3 regions of the Nonomuraea sp. NPDC051941 genome follow, and region 2 is predicted to be linked to each of the others. Evidence: riboswitches for the same ligand, from Rfam matches in the RefSeq annotation. Region 2 holds a riboswitch; each other region holds the start of a gene.

Region 1 (5,500 bases), on a different contig from region 2:
GCCGGGCCGGGCACGGATGACGCCGAGGCTGACGCTCGGCTACCGGGACGCGGTCGCGCTCAGGCGTTCCCCGCTGACGGAGCCGGGCGAGCGCTTCCGCGGGCACGAATTCCACCGCACCGCTGTCGAGTACGCAGGCGAGCCGCTGTTCCGCTTTGAGAGCGGCGCCGACGGATTCGGCGACGCCCAGGTGACCGCGTCCTACCTGCACCTGCACTGGGCCGGGCAACCGATGACGGCTCAGCGGCTGGTGTCGTCCTCCAGGTCGCCCTCGGTCTTGAGGTAGACCTCCTGCAGGCCGCGCAGGACCTCCGGGTCGGGGTGCTGCCACATGCCCCGCTCGGCGGCCTCCAGCAGGCGTTCGGCGATGCCGTGCAGGGCCCAGGGGTTGGACTGCGCCATGAACGCCTGGTTCTCCGGGTCGAGCACGTACGTCTCGGTGAGCTTGTCGTACATCCAGTCGGCGACCACCCCGGTCGTGGCGTCGTAGCCGAACAGGTAGTCGACCGTGGCCGCCAGCTCGAAGGCCCCCTTGTAGCCGTGGCGGCGCATCGCGGCCAGCCAGCGCGGGTTGACGACCCTGGCCCGGAAGATACGCGAGGTCTCCTCCGACAGGGTGCGGGTGCGGACGGCGTCGGGGCGGGTGCTGTCGCCGACGTACGCGGCCGGGGCCCTGCCGGTCAGCGCGCGGACGGTGGCGACCATCCCGCCGTGGTACTGGAAGTAGTCGTCGGAGTCGGCGATGTCGTGCTCGCGGGTGTCGACGTTCTTGGCGGCCACCGCGATCCTGCGGTAGGCGTCCTCCATTTGCGGGCGGGCCGCCACGCCGTCGAGGTCGCGGCCGTAGGCGAAGCCGCCCCACACCGCGTACACCTCGGCCAGGTCGGCGTCGTCGCGCCAGTTGCGGCTGTCGATCAGGGGCAGCAGCCCGGCCCCGTACGCGCCCGGCGCCGACCCGAAGACACGCATGGTCGCCCGGCGCTCGTCGCCCCCGGTCTCGGCGACGTGGGCGCGCACGTAGTTGTCCTCGTACGGCTCGTCCAGCCCGGCGGCCAGCCGTACGGCGTCGTCGAGCATGGCCACCACGTGCGGGAACGCGTCACGGAAGAAACCGCTGATCCGCACCGTCACGTCGATCCTGGGACGGCCCAGCTCGGCGAGCGGGATCGGCTCCAGGGACGTGACCCGGCGTGAGGCCTCGTCCCATTCGGGGCGGATGCCGAGCAGGGCCAGCACCTCGGCCACGTCGTCGCCCGCCGTGCGCATGGCGCTGGTGCCCCAGACCGACAGCCCCACCGAACGCGGCCACTCGCCGGTGTCCGACCGGTAGCGCTCCAGCAGCGACTCGGCCATGGCCTGGCCGGTCTCCCAGGCGAGCCGGCTCGGGACCGCGCGGGGATCGACGGAGTAGAAGTTGCGGCCGGTCGGCAGCACGTTGACCAGGCCGCGCAGCGGGGAGCCGCTCGGCCCGGCGGGAACGTAGCCGCCGTCCAGAGCGTGCAGGACGTGGTCGAGCTCGTCGGTGGTGCGGGCCAGGCGCGGCACCACCTCGGTGGCGGCGAACTCGAGGACCCGCGTCACCAGGTCGCGCCGCTCGCCGGGCAGCTCGCGCGTGACCTCCGCCGCAGCCTCCGTCGCCCAGCCGCGTTCCTCCATGGCCTCCACCAGCGCCCGGGCGGCCGCCTCGGCCCGGTCCACGCTGCCGAGCCCCGCCGTGCCGTCCTCGGCCAGGCCCAGCGCCTCGCGCAGGCCGGGCAGCGTCTCGCGGCCCGACCACATCTGCCGGGCGCGCAGCATCGCCAGGACCAGGTCCACGCGCACCTGCCCGGCCGGCGCCTGCCCGAGCACGTGCAGGCCGTCGCGGATCTGCGCGTCCTTGACCTCGCACAGCCAGCCGTCCACGTGCAGGATGAAGTCGTCGAACTCGCTGTCGTGCGGCCGGTCCGCCAGCCCCAGGTCGTGGTCGAGCCGGGCGGCCTGGATGAGCGTCCAGATCTGCGCCCGGATGGCGGGCAGCTTGGCCGGGTCCATGGCCGCGATCGTGGCGTGTTCGTCCAGGAGCTGCTCCAGCCGGGCGATGTCGCCGTACGTCTCCGCCCGCGCCATCGGCGGCACCAGGTGGTCCACCAGCACGGCGTGCGCCCGCCGCTTGGCCTGCGTGCCCTCTCCGGGGTCGTTCACCAGGAACGGGTAGACCAGCGGCAGGTCGCCGATGGCCGCGTCGGTGCCGCACGCGGCGGACATGCCGGCCGACTTGCCGGGCAGCCACTCCAGGTTGCCGTGCTTGCCCACGTGCACCATCGCGTGCGCGCCGAACTCGGCTGACAGCCAGCGGTAGGCGGCCAGGTAGTGGTGGCTGGGCGGCAGGTCGGGGTCGTGGTAGATGGCGATCGGGTTCTCGCCGAAGCCGCGCGGCGGCTGCACCATCACCACCAGGTTCCCCGCCCGCAGCGCCGCGAGGACGATGTCTTTTCCGTGGTCACCCTCGTGCACGAACAGCTCGCCCGGCGGCGGCCCCCAGCGCCGCTCCATCTCCGTCCGCAGCTCCTCGGGCAGGGTGCGGTACCAGCGCTCGTAGGACGCGGCGGAGATGCGTACCGGATTGCCCGCCAGGTGCTCCTCGGTCAGCCAGTCCTGGTCCTGGCCGCCGGCGGCGATCAGCGCGTGGATGAGCGCGTCGCCGTCCTGCTCGGTCACGCCCGGGAAGCCCTCGCCGAGGTCGTAGCCGGCCTCGGCGAGCCTGGCCAGCAGCCTGACCGTGCTGGCCGGGGTGTCCAGGCCGACCGCGTTGCCCACCCGGGAGTGCTTGGTCGGGTACGCCGACAACATCACGACCAGGCGGCGCTCGGCGGGCGGGGTGTGCCGGAGCAGCCCGTGCCGTACCGCGATGCCCGCCACCCGGGCGGCCCGCTCGGGGTCGGCGACGTAGACGGTCAGCCCTTCGGGGTCGATCTCCTTGAACGAGAACGGCACCGTGATGATCCGCCCGTCGAACTCCGGGATAGCCACCTGCGAGGCGGCGTCCAGCGGCGACAGCCCGTCGTCGTTCTCCTCCCACGCCTGCCTGCCGGTGGTCAGGCAGAGCCCCTGCAGGATCGGCACGTCGAGGGCGGCCAGCGCGCCCACGTCCCACGCCTCGTCGTCGCCGCCCGCGCCCGCTGTCGCGGGGCGCGACCCGCCCGCCGCCAGCACGGTCACCACCAGCGCGTCGGCGGCGCGCAGCGTGTCGTGCAGCTCGGGTTCGGCGGTGCGCAGCGAGGAGCAGAACACCGGCAGCGCCTGCCCGCCCGCCTCCTCGACGGCCGCGCAGAGCGTCTCCACGAACGCGGTGTTGCCCGCCAGGTGATGCGCCCGGTAGTAGAGCACCCCGATCACCGGCCCCTGCCCTGGCCGCGCGTCGCGTTCCAGCAGCCCCCAGGAGGGTGTGGCCTCCGGCGGCGCGAACCCGTGCCCGGTCAGCAGCACCGTGTCCGACAGGAACGCGTGCAGCTCGGCCAGGTTCGGCGGCCCGCCGTGGGCCAGGTACGCGTGGGCCTCGGCGCAGACGCCGCCGCTGACCGTGGACAGCTCCATCAGCTCGGCGTCCGGCGCCTGCTCGCCGCCCAGCACCACCACCGGCAGAGGGCCGGCCAGCAGTGCGTCCAGGCCCTCCTCCCAGGCGCGCCGCCCGCCGAGCAGGCGTACCACGACTACGTCGACGCCTTCCAGCAGGGCGGGCAGTTCCTCGGCCGCCAGCCGGGCCGGGTTGCCCAACCGGTAGGCGGCACCGCTCGCGCGAGCGCTGAGCAGGTCGGTGTCGGAGGTCGAGAGCAGCAGGACGGTACGGCTGTCGCCAGGCACGGCGCAATCCTCCCTCGGGGTCCTCGCCCCGGTCGCGGGTGTCGCGGCGGCCGGAGTCTCCTGGCTCCCGGATCAGCGCTCACCCCGGCCTTCCCACCCGTCGCCGGGCAGTGGCCTGCGGTGGGGTTCGCTCCCCGGTCACAGTGGCGGGACCGCGCCGGATTCGCACCGGCTTCCTCCCTAGCCATCGCCTACAGGGAGCCTACGACAAGAGCGGCCCCCGCCAGAAGTGGCGTTACCATCCTGATCGTGTCCATAGCCGACTTTTCCGGACGTATGCGCCCCGACGCCTGTCCGGGGGCGCTACAGGTGCACGAGGCGGCCGACGGCCCGCTGGCCCGCGTCCGCCTGCCCGGCGGCGCGATCTCACCCGCCCGGCTGCGCGAGCTGGCCGCCTGCGCGGCCGACCTCGGCTCGGACGTGATCGAGCTGACCTCCCGGGCGAACGTCCAGGTGCGCGGCCTGCGCTCACCCGCCGCCTTCGCCGAGCGGATCGCCGCCGCCGGACTGCTGCCGTCGCAGGCGCACGAGCGCGTACGCAACATCGTGGCCTCGCCGCTCGGCGGTCGCACCGGCCCCGGCCTGCTGGACCCGCAGCCCCTGGTGGCGGCGCTGGACCGGGCGCTGTGCTCGCGGCCCCGGCTGGCCGGGCTGCCGGGGCGGTTCCTGTTCGCGGTGGACGAGGGCAGCGGTGACATGCTCGCGCTGGAGGCCGACGTCACGTTCTTCGACGGGCGGCTGCTGCTGGCGGGCGTGGACGCCGGGCTCGCCGTGGGGGCGGACGTGGCCGCCGAACTCATGATCGCCGTCGCCGAGGCGTTCCTCGACGAACGGCCGGAAGGGGATCGGGGCGCGTGGCGGATCGCGGAGCTGGACAACGGCCCCGCCCGCATCGCCACCCGCCTCCGCACCACCACCGCTCCGGTCGTCCGGGATGTGCCGGCGGTGTCGGCGCCGCGTGCCGGGCGGGTCGAGCAGCGGGACGGGCGGGTGGCGCTGGAGGTCGTGGTGCCGCTCGGACGGCTGTCCGCCGCTCAGGCAAGCGCCATCGCCGCAGCGGCCGAGGCGAACGGCCCGGCCGGCACCACCGGCGCGCCTGGTCCGGGAGACGCCACCGGTGCGTCCGACCCGGGAGACGCCACCGGCGTGCCGGTCCGGCTGACGCCGTGGCGGACCGTCGTACTCCTCGACCTCCCGCCCGCCGCCGCCGGCCGGGCGGCGCGAATGCTGGAGGCGGCCGGGCTGGTGACGGACCCGGCGTCGCCGTGGGCCGGGGTGAGCGCCTGCACCGGCCGTCCGGGCTGCGCCAAGTCCCTGGCCGACGTCCAGGAGGACGCGCGGCGCTGGGTGGCGACCCTGGACGGCCCTCCGGCGATGCCCGTGCATTGGGCCGGTTGCGAGCGGCGCTGCGGGCTGCCGCGCGGCCGGGTCGTCCAGATGGTCGCCACCGGCGACGGATACCAGGAAAGGCATCAGTGAGCGACTACCTCCGAGACGGGGCCGAGATCTACCGGCGCTCGTTCGCGACCATCCGTGCCGAGACCGACCTCACCGGGATGCCGCCCGAGGTCGCGCAGGTGGCGGTGCGGATGATCCACGCCTGCGGCATGACCGACCTCGTGACCGACCTGGACTGGTCACCTGCCGTGGTCGTCCGGGC
Region 2 (5,500 bases):
TGAAGAACACGTCGGCCAGGCCCATGACGCCGAGCCCGATGGGCCGCCAGCGCTTGTTCGCCGCCTCGGCCTCGGGCGTCGGGTAGAAGCCCAGGTCGATGGTCCGGTCCAGGAAGCGCACGGCCGTTCGCACGGTGCCGCGCAGCCGGTCCCAGTCCAGGTCACCGGCCAGGTCACCGGTCAGGAGGTGGGCGGCCAGGTTGATCGAGCCGAGGTTGCAGACCGCGGTCTCGGCGTCGCTGGTGACCTCCAGGATCTCGGTGCACAGGTTCGACAGGTGGATGACGTTCCCGGGGCGGCCGGTCTGGTTGGAGGTGCGGTTGGCGGCGTCCTTGAAGGTCATCCAGCCGTTCCCGGTCTGGGCGAGCGTGCGCATCATCCGGCCGTACAGGGTCCTGGCCGGGATCTGCCGGACATGTCGCCCGGCGGCCTCGTACGCGCGGTACGCCCGCGTGAACGCGTCACCGTACAGGTCGGTGAGGTCGGGCACCTCCTTCGGGTCGAACAGCGACCAGACCTCGTCCGCCTCCACCCGGCGCATGAACTCGTCGGGCACCCAGTTCGCCAGGTTCAGGTTGTGGGTGCGGCGGGCGTCCTCGCCGGTGTTGTCGCGCAGCTCCAGGAACTCCTCGATGTCGGCGTGCCAGGTCTCCAGGTAGACGCAGGCCGCGCCCTTGCGCCGCCCGCCCTGGTTGACGGCCGCGACGGACGAGTCGAGCGTGCGCAGCCACGGGACGATGCCGTTGGAGTGGCCGTTGGTGCCCCGGATCAGGGAGCCGCGCGAGCGCACCCGGGTCCAGGCGATGCCGATGCCTCCGGCGTACTTCGACAGCCGCGCCACCTGCCCGTACCGGTCGTAGATCGCCTCCAGCTCGTCGCGCGGCGAGTCGAGCAGGAAGCACGACGACAGCTGCGGGCGGCGCGCGCCCGAGTTGAACAGCGTGGGCGAGCTGGGCAGGTACGACAGCGTGGACATGAGCGCGTAGAGCTCGGCGGCCTCCGCCACCGACTCCGACAGCCCGCAGGCCACGCGGAGGAAGAAGTGCTGCGGGCGCTCCAGCACCGCCCGCGTCTCGGGGTGGCGCAGCAGGTAACGGTCATAGACGGTGCGCAACCCGAAATACTCGAACCGGTCGTCCGCCTCCACGGAGACCAGCGCGTCCAGCTCGGCGGCGTGCGCGGCGACGAACTCCGCCAGCCCGTCCTGGATCAGCCCGGCCGCGTGGGTGGCGGCGATGGACTCGGAGAACGTCCGCACCCCGTGCGCGGCGGCCTCGTCGGCGATCTCCTCGGCCAGGAGCCGGGCGGCGACCCGGGAGTTGGCCGGGTCGGTGATGACCCGGGCGGCGGCCTCCTCGATGGCCAGGCGGCGATCGACCTCGATGATCTGCGTCACGTGCTCTCTCCTCGCGAGCTCGTCCCCCGTGAGGGCGCGCGAGAGCACGGCGGCACGGATCATCCCCCGGCCGTTTCGCTCCCCGGCCCTCCCGCGAGGCCATGGTCACTTCGTGCCGGGCGGGCGGCCCGGGCACGCCGCTGGCAGGTCTTCGGGCTCGCGGGCGCGCGCATCGCTCCTACTGGCCGTCGCTTCCCAGATCACTCCAGTGCACCTGACGGCGGTCGTTCCCGCTCACCGCTGCGGGGCAGCCCCGGAATCACACCGGGTTCCCTTTTGCTCCGCCTCCGGAGAGGCGAACCAGCGACGAGCAGGATCCTACATCTAGTGGCCGTTCCCGCAACTACCCCAGCATGTTGTGGCCTTGGTGGTGCCGAGCAGACCGAGATCCCGCAGGACGGCGCGGGTGCGCTCGACCTCGGAGCCCAGCCACTGCTTGAAGTCGGCGCCGCTGAGCGGGATCGAGATCCAGCCCGCGGACCGGCAGGCCGCCTCCCAGTCGGCCGTGCCGGTCACGTCCTCGCACATGCGGATGGCCGATTCGCGGCTCTCGTCCGTCATGCGCTCGGGCCCGAAGGCCGCCGCCCAGTCCACGAAGTCGACCCGTACGCCGGACTCCAGCAGCGTCGGCGCGTCGAGGCCGGGCACCTGCCTGGCCGAGGACACCGCGAGCGCCTTGACCTGGCCGGCCTTGATGCTCGCGCGCCAGTCGGCCAGCGGGCCCGCGGCCGCCGCGGCCTTGCCGGACAGCAGCGCGGTGACGGCCTCCTGGCTGCTGGGGTAGCCGGTGTAGTCGAGCTGGCGGGTGTCGGCGCCGAGCCCTCTGGCGATCAGGCCGAACAGCAGGTGGTCGGGCTCCCCCTGGGGCCCGCCCGCCAGCTGCGTCTGGCCCGGAGTGGCGAGCAGGTGGGCGCCGAACGCCTCGAAGTCCCCGAACGGCGACTGGACGGGCACGACCACGACCTCGACCTCGCCGGTGAGCCTGGACAGGGGGGTCGCGGTGTCGAGGAGGGTCTGGCCGTTGTTCAGCTCGGCGGCGGCCAGCGCGGGCAGCCCGCTCACCATGATCCTGATGCCCGCGCCGGCCTCGTATCCGGCCGCCCGGGCCGCGCCGGCGAACGCCTGCCCGACGCGCTCCCAGCGGCGCCCCTGAGGGCTGATCGAGTATCGGGCGCGCAAGCCCGCCGCGCTCCCGGCGAAGCGCTCCGTCCCGCAGCCGGCCGCGCACGCGGCCAGGCCCAGCCCCCATGCGAAGAACCGCCGACGGCGCATGTGCCTCTCCCCCGAGCATCGCGAGTCATCGCTCACTCTAAGTTATCGACACAATACGCAGAGATACACATATCTCTCATAGTGGCTTTTTGCCGACCCCGGCCATCAGGGACGACGGCAGCGACCAGTCCCCCACCAGCTTGGGCCGGTCGGGACGCCAGTCGACGGCCTGCACGAGGCCCGGCGGCTCCAGCGGGAAGTCGCCGAAGAAGGCGCGGATCTCGGCGGGCGTGCGGTCGGTGCCGCCGCTCGGATCGTCCGAGGAGGCGCCCCGGTAGCGCTGCCCGTCCTCCAGGCGGCCCATCGAGGTGGCGTGGGTGATCACCAGGTAGCTGCCCGGCGCCAGCCGCTCGCGCAGGGCCGCCAGGGCCTGCTGCGGCCGCGCCGAATCCGGCAGGAAGTGCAGGATCGACACGAGCAGCACCCCGACCGGCCGGCGCAGGTCCAGGAACCCGCCCGCCCCCGCCAGCACCGCGTCGGGATCCAGGAGGTCCGCCTCGACGAGCGCGGCCCTGCCCGAGTGTCCGAGCAGGGCCGTGGCGTGTGCTGCGACGACCGGATCGCGATCGACGTAGACGACCCGGGCCTCGGGTGCCACCTCGTGCGCGCTGCCCTGGGTCGGCAGCCCGCTGCCGAGGTCGAGGAACTGCCGCACCCCGGCGGCGGCCACGTAGCGCACGGCACGCTGCAGGAAGGCCCGGTTTGCGCGGGCCAGCGGGACCGCCTCCGGGATCAGCTCGGCGAGCTGCTCGATGGCCTGGCGGTCGACCGCGAAGTTGTCCTTCCCGCCGAGCATGTAATCGTACATGCGTGCGAGATTGGGCCTCTCAGCGTCGAACTGCCGCACGTATCGAATTTATGTCGTCCGCAGCAAGATAACGAGGTTTGAGGCCAAATTAGCCTGTTTATTCAACCGTGACGCTCTTGGCGAGATTGCGAGGCTTGTCCACATCCCGGCCGAGCGCCACCGCGGCATAGTACGCGAGCAGCTGAAGCGGGATCGTGAGCAGGATCGGGTCCAGCTCGATCTCGTTCTTGGGGATCACGATCACGTCGTCGGCCAGCTTGACGTCGGGCTCGCGGTGACCGACCATGAGCACCTGCCCGCCGCGCGCGCGGATCTCGCCCAGCGTGGTGAGGTTCTTGTCGAGCAGCTCGTCGTCGGGGACGATGGCGACCGTCGGCATGTCGGGGCCGATCAGCGCGAGCGGCCCGTGCTTGAGCTCGCTGGCCGGGTACGCCTCGGCGTGCACGTACGAGATCTCCTTGAGCTTCTGCGCGCCTTCCCTGGCCACCGGGTAGCCGCGCACGCGGCCCACGAACATCATGCTCGGGTGCTTGGCGTACTTCTGCGCCAGCTCGGCGATCTTGTCGCTCTGGGTGAGGATCTCCTCGATCTGCCCCGGCAGCCTGCGCAGGCCGTCGACGATGCGCCGCCCGTCGGCGGGCGACAGGTCGCGCACCCGGCCCAGGTGCAGCGCGAGCAGCGCGAACGCCAGCGACGTCGAGGTGAACGCCTTGGTCGAGGCCACCGAGACCTCGGGACCCGCGTGCAGGTAGATGCCGCCGTCCACCTCGCGGGCGATGGCGCTGCCGACCGCGTTGACGATGCCGATGACGCGGCCGCCCTTGCGCTTGAGCTCCTGCACGGCGGCGAGCGTGTCGTACGTCTCGCCCGACTGGCTGATGGCGACGTAGAGCGTGTCGGGGTCGACGACCGGGTTGCGGTAGCGGAACTCGCTGGCGGGCTCGGCGTCGGACGGGATGCGGGCCAGCTCCTCGATGAGCTGCGCCCCGATCTGCCCCGAGTAGTACGCGGACCCGCAGCCGATGATCTTCACCCGGCGGAAGCCCCGCGTCTCGCGGGCGTCCATGTTGAGCCCGCCCAGGTGGGCCACGTGGAAGCGCTCGTCGAGCCGGCCGCTCATCGTACGGGTGATCGTCTCGGGCTGCTCGGAGATCTCCTTGAGCAGGTAGTGCTCGTAGCCGCCGGTGTCGTAGTGGCCGGCGTCCCAGTCGACGGTCAGCGGCTCCTTGGCGGTCTCGCGGGCGTCGCTGGCGAAGGTGTGGAAGCCGTCGGCCTTGAGCACGGCCAGCTCGCCGTCCTCCAGGTGCACGACCTGGCGCGTGTAGCGGACGAGCGCGGCCACGTCGGACGCGGCGAACATCTCCTTCTCGCCGATGCCCAGCACGATCGGGCTGCCGTTGCGCGCCACGACCACCTCGCCGGGGCGTTCGCGGTCGATGACCGCGATGCCGTACGTGCCGACGATGCTCTTGAGCGTCTTCCTGACCGCCTCCTCCAGGGAGTCGTTCTCGTCGGCGGCGCGCGCGATCAGGTGCGCGAGCACCTCGGTGTCCGTCTCGGAGGCGAACACCACGCCGTCGGCCTCCAGCTTCGCGCGCAGCTCGCCGGCGTTCTCGATGATGCCGTTGTGCACGACCGCGATGCGCTCGTCGGAGGAAAGGTGGGGATGGGCGTTCTCGTCACTCGGCACGCCGTGCGTGGCCCAGCGGGTGTGCCCGATGCCCAGGGTGCCCTTGAACCTGGCCGGCACGACCTTGGCCAGGTCCGCCACGCGGCCCTTGACCTTGCGTAGCTTGAGCCCCCGGTTGGACACCACGACCCCGGCCGAGTCGTACCCCCGGTACTCCAGACGCTGCAGGCCCTCCAGCAGGATGGGCGCCGCGTCCCGTGGGCCGACATAGGCCACGATTCCGCACATCGAGGTCTCCTCTTCATCCGTAGACGATCCTGCGCAGCTGCCGCAGGGACAGCTCCGGTGCCGCGACCCGCCGACCGCGTAATTCGGCGGCGATCCTGGGGAAGAT
Region 3 (5,500 bases), on a different contig from region 2:
GTCGCCGTCACGTGCAGGTCGCGCACGCGTCCGGCGGGGCGGCGCGAGCCGGTGGCCCGGCCGTGCGGGGTGCGCGAGCGCGACCGCCGCCCCGCCGCGCCCTCGCCGACCCCGGGCACCTCCAGCAACGGCACCCGGTACGGCGCCGCCACCCCGGCCACCCGCCCGGCCGCTTCCTTCCCCGGCCCTCCGCTGTGCTCCGGCACCGCACCATCGGGCGCCGTGCCCTCGACGCCCGGCGGCATTTCCCCGCTCCCGGCCGCCTGGGCGGCATCGTCGACCGCCGTCGGGTATTTCCCGTCAAACGCACGGTCCTGCCGGTGCCCGCCATCCATCCCGGGCCCGCCACCCTCGGGCCCACCTTGGGGACCGCCACCCTCGGGCCCGCCACCGTCAGGACCGCCTTCGGGATCGTCCGGATCCTCCTCATCCCCCGACGTCCTCGCCAGCAGCTCGTCCAGCAGGCCCTCGTCCAGCCCTGGCGCGTCGAACGGATCGCGCCGCCGCCGGTGCGGCAGCGACAGCCGGGCCGCGGCGCGCACGTCCTCGGTGGTCACCACGTCCCTGCCCTGCCAGGCGGCGTGGGCGATGGCGGTGCTCGCCGTCACCAGGTCGGCCCGCAGGCCGTCCACCTCGAACGCCGCGCACACGGTCGCGATCTGCCGCAGCCGCGCGTCGGGCAGCCGCACACCCGGCACCCGGGCGCGGGCCTGCGCGATCCGGCTCGCCAGCGCCGTTTCCTCGACCGCCCACCGGACCGCGAACGCGCCGGGGTCCGCGTCGAAGGCGAGCCGCCTGCGCACCACCTCGGCGCGCTCCTCCGGGTTCCTGGACGCCTTGACCTCGACGGTCAGCCCGAACCTGTCCAGCAACTGCGGCCGGAGCTCTCCCTCCTCCGGGTTCATGGTCCCGACCAGCAGGAACCTGGCGGCATGCCGTACCGACACCGACTCGCGCTCCACGTAGCACGTGCCCAGGGCCGCCGCGTCGAGCAGCAGGTCGACGAGGTGGTCGTGGAGGAGGTTCACCTCGTCCACGTAGAGGACGCCGCGGTGGGCGGCGGCCAGCAGGCCCGGCTCGAACGCCTTCACCCCTTCCGTCAGCGCCCGCTCCACGTCCAGGGAGCCGACCAGCCGGTCCTCCGAGGCGCCGACCGGCAGCTCCACCAGCGCGGCCGGGCGCTCCAGCCCCTGGCCGCCGGGTTCGTGCGGCCCGTCCGGGCATCCGGCGTCGGGCGCGGCCGGGTCGCAGGCGAACCGGCATCCGGGCACCACGTTCACGGCGGGCAGCTGGGCGGCCAGCGCGCGCACGATGGTCGACTTGGCGGTGCCCTTCTCCCCGCGTACGAGCACGCCGCCCGCCCGCGGCGAGACCGCGTTGAGCACCAGCGCCAGCTTCAGGTCGTCGAGCCCGACGACCGCGCTGAACGGATATGTGACGATCAAATCAGAACCTTCCGGTTGACATGGGCGACCCGCCAGCCGGCGCGCGTGACGGTCAGCTCGGTGACGGACAGCGGCGCGAGATCGAAACGGGCGGCGTTCAGCGGGTCCAGCCCGAGCGCGTGGCCGAGCGCGGCCCGGATGACGCCCGCGTCGCAGACGGCGACGACGCCGGGCTCCGCGCGTACGGACTCGAGCCAGGCGGCGACCCGCTCGGCGTGCGCGGCCAGGCTCTCACCGCCGTGCGGGGCCGCGTGCGGGTCGGTCAGCCAGCTCGCCAGCGCGTCCGGCTCCTCCCGGGCGACCCGCTCGTACGGCAGGCCCCGCCACCGGCCGCAATCCACCTCCGCCAGCGCCGGGACCGCCCGCGCCTCCAGCCCGAGCGCGGCGACGGTCTGGCAGGCGGCAACACTGGGAGCCGCCCACGCCACCACCCCGAGCGCAGCCACGACCGCCGGCTCGGCCACAGGCCCAGCCACGGCCGCCGACCCCGGCGCCGCCCCGGTCCCCGGCCCCACCGACCCGGCCACCACCGTCTGGGTCAACGCGGCGGCCCTGGCCAGGCTCGCCGTGTCGGCGTGGGCGTCGGACGCGGGGAAGCAGGCGGCCCGCATCCCCGGCGTGCTCGCGTGCCGTACGAACAGCACCCCGCTCAGCCCGGCGACGCGGCGGTCACCGGGCGGCGGGACGCCCGGTCGCAGGCCCACCCGAACAGCACGCCGAAGGCCGCCCAGAAGACGAGCTGCGTCCCCAGCGACGCGAGCCTGAACTGCCACAACAGCGTGGCGGGGAAACCGTCGGGCACCTCGTTCACGGGCGGCAGCAGGGTCCACGCCGCGATCACCGGCACCAGGAACGCCGCCACCGCCGCGCCCCACCGCGCCCACGGCCCGGCGGTGACCCGGCGCGCGGTGGCCACCGCGATCGCCGTCGCGGCCAGCCCGACGAGGATCGTGACCACGTAGAGCAGGGTGCGGCTGTTGATCGTCTCCGGGTCGCCCACAGCCGGTGGGTTGGCCGGATATTTCACGAACGGCACAAGGATCACCGCCACGAACGCCGTCCCGGCGGCGGCGAGGGCCAGCCCGCCGTCCGACCGGGGGCCGACCCGTCCGCGCAGGCCCGCGTACACGAGGGCGAAGATCCCTCCCACGGCCAGCCCGTACAGGCCCGTGGCCAGGAAGAGCCCGGCCTTCTGTCCCGGCCTGCCGACGAGTGCCTCCTCGCCGTGGTCATGGCCGGGCGCTTCCTGGGCGGCATGGGCCTCCTCCAGCGCGATGGCGCTGTCCACCCCCGGTTCCCCGAAGGCGAAGGCGAAGCCGCCCGCGATCAATCCGGCCAGCAGGCCCAGAAGCAGGCCCCTGACCAGCAGGGTGCGTACCATGCGCGTGCCTAGTGGCAGGGAACGCCGAGCAGGTGGCGTCCGTCGTGCATGAGTTCGTGCAGGTAGGCACCGGTTTGCGAGATGGCCCCGTTGTCCATCAGCACCAGGTAGGCGACCAGCAGCAGCACCGGAACGGCGAGCAGCCACAGCCGCAGACGGGGGAAGGGGATTGCCGAAGGAGTGGACAGACCACTCATACATGCCTCCTCAGGGATGACGCGTCCCAACCAACGAGGTCACGCAAGTCCAAGCGACCTGGCTCCCGGGATCTACGTCCCGGATACAGTGGCGCGTCCGCACCGGCATCTCACCGGATTTCCCTTGGACAACCGTGAAATCTACCGGAATGTATCTCTTACTCCCGTTCGAGTCAATGACGCGAGCTCCGCGTAAGGTACGGGGGATGAGGCGGTTCCTGGATGGGCCGGCCGCGGCGATCGTGGTCGGGATGTTCTGGTTGCCGCCGACGTTCGCCTCCGCGGACCGGTCACGGCTGGTGGCCGGGCTGGTGCTGGCCTGCGTCACAGGCGCGGTGATGGTCCTGCGGCGGCGACTGCCGACCGTGTCGCCGCTGCTCGCCGCGGGCGCGACCATCGCCGGGAGCGTCCTGGGGGTGTGCCAGGACCCGATGCTGGCCGCGGCGTGGTGCCTGTATCCGCTCGCGGTCGCGCGCGCCGGCCGCACCCGTACGATCGTCCTCGTCCTCGCCGGCCTCCTCACGGCGCTGGCGGCGGTGGCGGCGGTCCCGGGCGAGGACGCGAGCGGCGCCGGGCAGCGGCTGACGCTGGCCGTGGCCGCGTTGAGCGTGTCCTGGCTGCTCGGCACGGCGGTCGGCAGGCAGATCGCGGCCGCTCAGGAGGCGGAGCGGGCCCGGGTGCAACTGGCGGTGGCGCGTGACGTGCACGACGTCGTCGGCCATGCGCTCGGCGTGATCAGCGCGGAGGCGGGGGTGACGCGGAGCCTGGCCGACGCGAGCGAGCAGGAGTTACGCGACACGCTGGCCGGCGTCGAGTCGCACGCGAGGAGGGCACTGGAGGAGATGCAGGCACTCGTACGCGGGCTGCGGTCCGAGCCCGGCGCGCCGGAGGGTGTCGCGGGGATCGCGCGGCTGGACGGACTCGTGGCGGCGACCCGCGCGGCGGGCGTGGGCGTCGAGGCGCGGATCGAGGTGAACGGCCCGGTCGACGACGTGGCCGGGACGGTGGCGTACCGGATCGTCCAGGAGTCGCTGAGCAACGTGGTGCGGTACGCGGCGGGCGCGGCCTGCTCGGTGGACCTTCGGCAGGACGGCGGGGAGATCGTCGTGCGGGTGCGCGACCACGGCCCCGGGGCCCGGCCGGCGCGCGGCGAAAACGGGTCGGCGCGCGGCGGGGACGGGTCGGGGCTGCGGGGGATGCGTGAGCGGGCCCGGCTGGTGGGCGGCACGGTGACCTGGGGAAACCATCCGGAGGGCGGGTTCGAGGTGCGCGCCAGGCTGCCGGTCCGGAGCGCGCCTTGAGCGGGGCCGTCAGCGTCTTCCTGGCCGATGACGACGACCGTTTCCGGGCCGCGTACCGGAAGCTGTTCGACCGGACCGAGGGATTCCGGGTCGCCGGGGAGGCGGGCGACGGGGAGACGGCCGCGCGGCTCGTCGGCGCGCTCAAGCCCGCGGTGGCGCTGCTCGACGTTCAGATGCCGGGCGTGAGCGGCCTGGAGGCGGCGCGCCGCATCCTCACGGACACGGCCACTCGGGTGATCATGCTGACGACCTTCGACCTGGACGAGTACGTCTATGAGGCGCTGACCCTCGGCGCGTCGGGGTTCCTGCTGAAGAACGCGTCCCCGCAGGAGGTGCTTCAGGCCGTCCGCACGGTCCACGCCGGCCACGCCATGCTGGCGCCGGAGGTCACCGCGCGGCTGATCCGCCGCTTCGCGCCCGAGCGGCCCGCGCGGCGGCACGCGTTCGCCGGGCAGGTGCTGTCCGAGCGCGAGGTGCAGGTCGTGCGGCTCGTCGCACGCGGGCACTCCAACCAGCAGATCGCCGACGAGCTGTTCCTGAGCGTGGAGACGGTCCGCACGTACCTGCGGCGCATGTTCGCCAAGCTCGGCGTGAACGACCGCACGCACCTGGCCGTGCTCGCCCACGAGGCGGGACTGCTGTACGAACCCCGGTAGGTGTCTCCTTTCGGGGGACGCGAGCAGGTGCCCTCCCGCCCGAGGCTGGCGACGTCCATCCGAGGCGAGGCAGGCGATGATCGAGATCTCACGACTCAGCAAGCGTTACGGGGCCAAGACGGCCGTGGAAGATGTCAGCTTCACCGCGCGTCCCGGCCGGGTCACCGGCTTCCTGGGCCCGAACGGCGCCGGCAAGTCCAGCACGCTGCGCGTCCTGCTGGGCCTGGACGCGGCGAGCGCCGGCACCGCGTTGGTCAACGGGATGCGGTACCGCGACCTGAGGCATCCCCTGCGCACGGTGGGGGCGCTGCTGGACGGAGCCGGCCCGGTGCCCGAGCGCCGCGGCGTCGATCACCTCACCTGGATCGCGCAGTCCAACCGGATCCCGCGGCGCAGGGTCCGGGAGGTGCTCGAACTCGTGGGGCTGGGCGAGGCGGCGCGGCGGCGGGTGAGGACGTACTCGCTGGGGATGGGGCAGCGGCTCGGCCTGGCCGCGGCGCTGCTCGGCGAGCCCGAGATC

The links. A riboswitch is a leader RNA that binds a small molecule or an ion and turns the genes downstream of it on or off. The one in region 2 is predicted to bind cobalamin.
Region 1: it holds a riboswitch for cobalamin, as region 2 does, so the genes downstream of both, cobN (cobaltochelatase subunit CobN) here and ACIHFD_RS58225 (ribonucleoside-diphosphate reductase subunit alpha) in region 2, are expected to answer to the same signal.
Region 3: it holds a riboswitch for cobalamin, as region 2 does, so the genes downstream of both, ACIHFD_RS10010 (CbtB-domain containing protein) here and ACIHFD_RS58225 (ribonucleoside-diphosphate reductase subunit alpha) in region 2, are expected to answer to the same signal.

The regions. Positions count from the first base shown of each region.
Region 1 is NZ_JBIUCF010000004.1:176,619-182,118, reverse strand. It holds gene ACIHFD_RS09985 (cobyrinate a,c-diamide synthase) at 1-286, shown strand, start outside; gene cobN (cobaltochelatase subunit CobN) at 241-3,840, opposite strand; cobalamin riboswitch at 3,894-4,019, opposite strand; gene ACIHFD_RS09975 (precorrin-3B synthase) at 4,090-5,319, shown strand; gene ACIHFD_RS09970 (precorrin-8X methylmutase) at 5,316-5,500, shown strand, end outside.
Region 2 is NZ_JBIUCF010000061.1:9,744-15,243, reverse strand. It holds gene ACIHFD_RS58225 (ribonucleoside-diphosphate reductase subunit alpha) at 1-1,396, opposite strand, end outside; cobalamin riboswitch at 1,521-1,716, opposite strand; gene ACIHFD_RS58220 (tripartite tricarboxylate transporter substrate-binding protein) at 1,721-2,668, opposite strand; gene ACIHFD_RS58215 (SAM-dependent methyltransferase) at 2,745-3,515, opposite strand; gene glmS (glutamine--fructose-6-phosphate transaminase (isomerizing)) at 3,574-5,394, opposite strand; gene ACIHFD_RS58205 (hypothetical protein) at 5,408-5,500, opposite strand, start outside.
Region 3 is NZ_JBIUCF010000004.1:184,394-189,893, forward strand. It holds gene ACIHFD_RS09995 (magnesium chelatase subunit D family protein) at 1-1,445, opposite strand, end outside; gene ACIHFD_RS10000 (histidine phosphatase family protein) at 1,442-2,149, opposite strand; gene ACIHFD_RS10005 (CbtA family protein) at 2,095-2,826, opposite strand; gene ACIHFD_RS10010 (CbtB-domain containing protein) at 2,835-3,023, opposite strand; cobalamin riboswitch at 3,058-3,187, opposite strand; gene ACIHFD_RS10015 (sensor histidine kinase) at 3,230-4,324, shown strand; gene ACIHFD_RS10020 (response regulator) at 4,321-4,980, shown strand; gene ACIHFD_RS10025 (ABC transporter ATP-binding protein) at 5,057-5,500, shown strand, end outside.